2 linked regions of the Orrella dioscoreae genome follow. The protein of the gene in region 1 interacts with the protein of each later gene in a pairwise test. Links are inferred from orthologs where the notes say so. Each region holds a gene or a part of one and is shown on either strand. Other genes may lie near its edges. The genes, in order: ODI_RS20430 and ftsA.

Region 1 (3,109 bases):
GGGCGATGGGCACGCCGGTCAACGGGCCGGCCTGGCCGGCGGCAATGCGGGCGTCGGCGGCGCGGGCCTGGGCCAGCGTGAGTTCGGCGTCGACGTGCAGGAAGGCATTGAGGCTGGCGCGGGCCGCGATGGCGTCCAGCGCGCTTTGCGCGAGATCAACGGCGCTGACGTCGCGGCGCTCCAGCGCGGCGCGCACGCCGGCCACGCCGTCGAATTGGGTGTGCAGGGGGGAAGACATTATTCGATGACCTTGGGAACCAGGAAGAGACCGTCGGCGCAGGCCGGCGCATTGGCCATGAGGCTGGCGCGGCGGTCTTCGGAGCCGGGCGGCTCGGTGGCGACGTCGTCGCGCAGGCGCAGCACCACGTCTTCATAGGCGGACAGCGGGTGCGCCAGGGGCTCGACGCCGCTGGTGTCCACGGATTGCAGCCGTTCTATCAGGCCGAGCAGGCCATTGAGCTCTGCCTGGGCATGCTGCAGCTTTTCGGGGGGGAGGGCGATGCGGGCCAGCCGGGCAATGCGTGCGACGTCTTGTTCGTTCAGCGCCATGGGGAAATGTCAAAAACGGAGGGGCGGAGGGCGGAGGAGCGCGCTGGACGATACGCGGTCCGGGAGGCCCGGAAACCAAGAATAGCCAGTATTTTCGCGCTGTTTCAAAGAAATTATAAGTTATCATTCATTGTTTAATCGCGGTTGCGCCGCTGCTTGACGACGCTGTGACAGCGTCTCGCCCGGTCGCCCGCGGTTTTGTCGTTTGCAGTTCCATTTCGTCCTCCTTTTGTCCCCAATTCCTAGATAGCTGAGCCCCATGTTCGGATTTCTGCGCAGTTATTTCTCCAGCGACATGGCCATCGACCTCGGTACGGCCAACACGCTGATCTACGTCCGTGGTAAAGGCATCGTCCTCGACGAGCCGTCGGTCGTCGCCATCCGCCACGAAGGCGGTCCTCACGGCAAGAAGATCATCCAGGCCGTCGGCCACGAAGCCAAGCAGATGCTGGGCCGCGTGCCCGGCAACATCGAAGCCATCCGCCCCATGAAGGACGGCGTCATCGCCGACTTCACCGTGACCGAGCAGATGCTCAAGCAGTTCATCCGCATGGTCCACCCGCGCAACATGCTGGCGCCCAGCCCGCGCATCATCGTCTGCGTGCCTTGCGGTTCCACCCAGGTGGAACGCCGCGCCATCCGCGAGTCCGCGTTGGGCGCAGGCGCCAGCCAGGTGTTCCTCATCGAGGAGCCGATGGCGGCTGCGATCGGCGCCGGCCTGAATGTGTCGGACGCCAGCGGCTCGATGGTCGTCGACATCGGCGGCGGCACCACCGAGGTCGCCGTGATCTCGCTGGGTGGCATGGTCTACAAGGGTTCCGTGCGCGTCGGCGGCGACAAGTTCGACGAGGCCATCGTCAACTACATCCGCCGCAACTACGGCATGCTGATCGGCGAGCCCACCGCCGAACTCATCAAGAAGGAAATCGGCTCGGCCTTCCCGGGTTCCGAAGTCCGCGAGATCGAGGTCAAGGGCCGCAACCTGGCCGAAGGCGTGCCGCGCAGCTTCACCGTTTCCTCCAACGAAATCCTCGAGTCGCTGACCGATCCGCTGAACCAGATCGTGTCGGCCGTGAAGATCGCGCTGGAAAACACCCCGCCCGAACTGGGCGCGGACATCACCGACAAGGGCATCGCCCTGACCGGCGGTGGCGCGCTGCTGCGCGACCTGGATCGCCTGCTGCAGGAAGAAACCGGTCTGCCCGTGGTCGTGGCCGAAGATCCGCTCACCTGCGTGGTGCGTGGTTGCGGCGACGCCCTTGAGCACCTGGAAAAGCTGGGCGCCATTTTCCTCAACGACTGAGGTCGGCTGGCCGCCGGTTCATCGCTGGCGGTGGCTGGCGGGTAGGCCCCAGGCGGCCCGCTGCCCTGATTTTCGATGCGACAAACTGCATTGCCCCGGATGTTCCGGCGCGGCCCGCCAGCAGAGGTCAAACTGCTGGTCCTGGCCTTGCTGTCGCTCGCCATGCTGGTGGCTGACGCGCAGTGGCGGGTTTTCGAGCCCGTGCGCCAGACTGTCTCCATCGCGCTGTATCCCTTCCAGCGCGCGGTGCTGCTGCCGCGCGACCTGGTGCGCCAGGTCAACGACTGGACCAACGCCGCCACGCTGGTGCGCACCGAGAACGAAGCCTTGCAGCGCCAGCGCATCGAGCTCGCGCAGGTGTCCACGCACGCGGCGCAGCTGGCCGCCGAAAACGCGCAGTTGCGCCGGCTGCTGGGGGTGTCCGACACGACCCAGCAATCCGCCGTGGTGGTCGAGGTGCTGTACGAGCCCGCCAGCGCCTTCAATCAGCGCCTGGTCTTCAACAAGGGCAGTTCCTCGGGCATTGCGCCCGGCATGCCCGTGATCGACGAGGGCGGCGTGGTGGGCCAGATCGTGCGCGTCACCCCGATGACGGCCGAGGCCGCGCTGCTCACCGATGACCAGGTGTCCATCCCGGTGCAGCTGCTGCGCAATGGCCTGCGGCTCATCGCCTTTGGCGGCGCGGCGCAGGGCAAGGTCGAGGTGCGCTACCTGACGGCCGACGCCGATATCCGCGAGGGCGATACCCTCGTCACCAGCGGCGTGGGCGGTCTCTTCCCGGCAGGCCTGCCCGTGGCCCGTGTCGATCTGGTCGAGCGCGATTCCGCATCGGGTTTCGCCCGGGCGGTTGCCGAGCCACTGGCGCACCCCGAGCGTTACCGGCATTTCCTGGTGCTGCAGGTCAACAGCGCCATTCCTGAACCGAGCGCGGCGCCGGCTGTCCAAGCCGATCCCGCGCCCACCACCAACGACGCAGACGGTGCAAGTCCGAAAGCCGATTGACCCCTCCGCCACGCGTTCGCGCGCGAGCAGCCCGCCCGTTCCCCGGCCCAAGTCGGTGGAGCCGGACACGCTTGTGCGCCCCGCACGCGGCATGTTCGTCTGGGGCACGGTGCTGTTCGTCTGGCTGATTTCCCTGTTGCCGTGGCGCCTGTGGCCGGCCGCGCCCGACCTGCTGCTGCTGGTGCTGGCATTCTGGTGCGCCCATGAGCCGCGCCGCGTCGGCATGATGGCCGCATTCGTGTTCGGCCTGCTGAT
Region 2 (3,295 bases), 3.4 Mb from region 1 along the record:
CCAGCACGCCACGCGCGCCGTTCAGATCGATGCCTTCCAGCAGCGGGCAAGCGATGGCCTGCTCGGCCGCCACGCGCGCGCGGTCGGCGCCGCTGGCGATGGCCGTGCCCATCATGGCCTGGCCCTGCTCGCCCATGATCGTCTTGACGTCTTCGAAGTCGACGTTGACGTTGCCTTCCACGTTGATGATTTCGGCGATGCCCGCGCAAGCGTTGTGCAGCACGTCATCGGCGGAACGGAAGCAGTCGTCCTGGGTGGCGTCTTCATCCATCAGGTCGTACAGGTTTTCGTTCAGCACGACGATCAGCGAGTGCACGTGCTTGGCCAGCTCGCCAATGCCGTCTTCCGCCATCTTCAGGCGCTTGTTGCCTTCGAAGGTGAAAGGCTTGGTCACGACGCCCACGGTCAGGATGCCCAGTTCCTTGGCCACTTCGGCCACGACCGGACCCGCGCCCGTGCCCGTGCCGCCGCCCATGCCGGCCGTGATGAAGACCATGTTGGCGCCATTCAGCGCCGAACGGATCTCCTCGCGTGCCGTCTCGGCAGCGGCGCGGCCTTGCTCAGGCTTGGCGCCGGCGCCCAGGCCGGTGCGGCCCAGACGGATCTGCACCGGCGCTTCCGTGGCGGCCAGCGCCTGGGCATCCGTGTTGCAGCAGATGAAATCCACGCCGCTCACGCCGGAGCGGATCATGTGGGCCACGGCGTTGCCGCCCGCGCCACCGACACCGACCACCTTGATCACGGTGCCCTTGGTGTTGTTGTCCAACAGTTCGAAGTTCATGGTGTGACTCCCTCACAAAGTCAGTAGATACGATTCAAAAACACGACAGCCTGTTCTTCAGAAATCGCATCAAAGTCGTTGCCGGCCTTTCGCCCGCCGCGAGTTTGATACGCCTCCTCTCAGCGGAACGTCCCGCGTTCCGCCCTTCCCTGCTCCAGGCCAACCCCGGCCCGTTCTTGCCTTGCCTGCCGCCCCCGCGTCCCGGCTGCTGACGCGACGGCGTTCTTGCTCAATTCATGAACCACTCCCGCATGCGCGCCAGGATCTGCTTGAAGCTGCCCGTCTGCTGCGCCACCTTGCGGCCGCGCAGGCGCTGCATGCGCGCCTCGGTCAGCAGGCCCATCACCGTGGAGAAACGCGGGTTGTGCATCACGTCCGCCAGGCTGCCTTCGTAATCGGGCACGGCCACGCGCACGGGTTTCAGGAACACGTCCTCGGCCAGCTCCACGACGCCCGGCAGCAGCGACGTGCCGCCGGTCAGGACCACGCCCGACGCCAGCAGGTCTTCGTAGCCCGACTCGCGCACCACCTGCTGCACCAGCGAGAACAGTTCTTCGATACGGGGCTCGATCACGGCGCCCAGCGCCTGGCGCTTGACATGGCGCGGACCGCGGTCGCCCAGTCCCGGCACTTCGACGTTCTCGTCGGGGCTGGCCAGCACCTGCTTGGCCACGCCATAGCGCAGCTTGATCTCTTCCGCATCCGGCGTCGGCGTGCGCAGCATGGCGGCGATGTCGTTGGTGATCTGGTCGCCGGCAATCGGAATCACCGCGGTATGGCGGATCGCGCCGCCGGTGAAGATGGCCACGTCGGTCGTGCCGCCGCCGATGTCCACCAGCACCACGCCCAGCTCCTTCTCGTCGGCCGTCAGGCACGCCATGCTGGAGGCCAGCGGCTGCAGGATCAGGTCCTGCACTTCCAGGCCGCAACGGCGCACGCACTTGATGATGTTCTGCGCGGCGCTCACGGCGCCGGTCACGATGTGCACCTTCACTTCCAGGCGCAGGCCGCTCATGCCGATGGGCTCGCGGATGTCCTCCTGGCCGTCGACGATGAACTCCTGCGTCAGCACGTGCAGCACCTGCTGGTCGGTCGGGATGTTCACCGCCTTGGCGGTCTCGATCACGCGGGCCACGTCGGTGGCGGTCACTTCCTTGTCCTTCACGGCCACCATGCCGCTGGAGTTGAAGCTGCGGATGTGGCTGCCGGCGATGCCGGTGTAGACGTCGCGGATCTTGCAGTCGGCCATCAGCTCGGCCTCTTCCAGCGCGCGCTGGATCGAGTTCACCGTGGTCTCGATGTTGACGACGACGCCTTTGCGCATGCCGCGCGACTCGTGCTGGCCCAGGCCGAGCACTTCGAAGCGGCCTTCGGGCAGGATCTCGGCCACCACCGCCACCACCTTGCTGGTGCCGATATCGAGGGCAACGATCAGGTCTTTGATGTCACGGGTCATGGCTTCAGGGCTTTTTCTTGGGTTGTGTTGTTGAAGGCGGCGCGGACAGCGTCAGCGCGAACCCATTCGTGTAGCGCAGGTCGGCGTGCTCCACGGCACGCTCGCCCAGTTGCCGCGTCAGCGCCGGCCAGGCCTGCACGAAGCGCTGGATGCGCGCCGAGAAAGGCAGCGCGCCGGGCAGCCCGTGCGGGTCCGGCGCCTCGGCGCCAGGGTCGCGCCCCAGGTCCAGCCGCATGCCGTCCGACAGCAGCACCTGCCAGGCATAGCGCGGGCTGAGCGCAAGCGTCGTCACCTGCACCTGCAGCGGGGCGAACCAGCGCGCGAGTTCCGCGTAGCGCTGGACCACCAGGCTCTCGGTCCCTTCGGGGCCGGTGAACTGCGGCAGTTCCGCGTCGTCCTCCAGCTCGCCGAGGTTGGCCGTGAATGCCTCGCCCCAGGTGTTGATCATCTGGTTCTCGTTCCAGAGCGCCAGCGGCTGGTGCTCCTCGATCACCACGCGCAGCGTGTCCGGCCAGATCCGGCGCAGCGTGGCGCGGCGAACCCAGGGCACCTGCTCGAACATCTCGCGCGTCTCGTCCAGGTCCACGGTGAAGAAGTTGCCGTGCATCTTGCCCGCGATGGAGGCGCGCATGCTCGCCGGCGACACGTAGTGCAGCGTAGAATCCGGTGCCGCCTGCAGCTCGATCGCCTTCAGGGTGAACACCGGCCGATGCGCGAGCCACGTCACGCCCGCGCCCAGCAGGGCGAGGACGGCCAGCACCATCAAGGTGTTGGCAATGACGTTGATCGAACGGGCGTCGTTCCACACGGATCGTTCCGGTCAGGTGTTGCATTGGGCGCGCTGCACTTTGCAGGACGCGTCGGAAAGAATCTTCACGCACAGGGCGGCATAGCTCATGCCCTCGGCCTTGGCGGCCATGGGCACCAGCGAATGCCCCGTCATGCCCGGAGAGGTATTGATCTCCAGCAGCCATGGACGGTCCTGCGCATCCAGCATGAAATCCACCCGCCCCCAGCCCTCGCAGCCCACGGCGCGGAACGCGCGCTCGCTGAGCGAC

The links.
Region 2: the proteins of ODI_RS20430 (region 1) and ftsA interact in binary tests that used the Escherichia coli proteins (3 or more experiments, as listed by UniProt). The link is inferred for Orrella dioscoreae from one-to-one orthologs.

The regions. Positions count from the first base shown.
Region 1 is NZ_LT907988.1:4,452,961-4,456,069, reverse strand. Bases 36-2,830 are described here. They hold ODI_RS20430 (rod shape-determining protein), read left to right. Parts: upstream 36-808; coding sequence 809-1,852; downstream 1,853-2,830. Other genes in these bases: mreC (rod shape-determining protein MreC), read left to right, coding at 1,928-2,830; gatC (Asp-tRNA(Asn)/Glu-tRNA(Gln) amidotransferase subunit GatC), read right to left, coding at 238-549; gatA (Asp-tRNA(Asn)/Glu-tRNA(Gln) amidotransferase subunit GatA), read right to left, coding at 36-241. Also shown: more of gatA, read right to left, coding at 1-35; more of mreC, read left to right, coding at 2,831-2,854; rod shape-determining protein MreD, read left to right, coding at 2,910-3,109. UniProt on the Escherichia coli protein: Forms membrane-associated dynamic filaments that are essential for cell shape determination. Acts by regulating cell wall synthesis and cell elongation, and thus cell shape.
Region 2 is NZ_LT907988.1:1,030,154-1,033,448, reverse strand. Bases 125-3,105 are described here. They hold ftsA (cell division protein FtsA), read right to left. Parts: upstream 2,238-3,105; coding sequence 1,011-2,237; downstream 125-1,010. Other genes in these bases: ODI_RS04685 (D-alanine--D-alanine ligase), read right to left, coding at 3,058-3,105; ODI_RS04690 (cell division protein FtsQ/DivIB), read right to left, coding at 2,242-3,045; ftsZ (cell division protein FtsZ), read right to left, coding at 125-781. Outside these bases: more of ftsZ, read right to left, coding at 1-124; more of ODI_RS04685, read right to left, coding at 3,106-3,295. UniProt on the Escherichia coli protein: Essential cell division protein that assists in the assembly of the Z ring. May serve as the principal membrane anchor for the Z ring.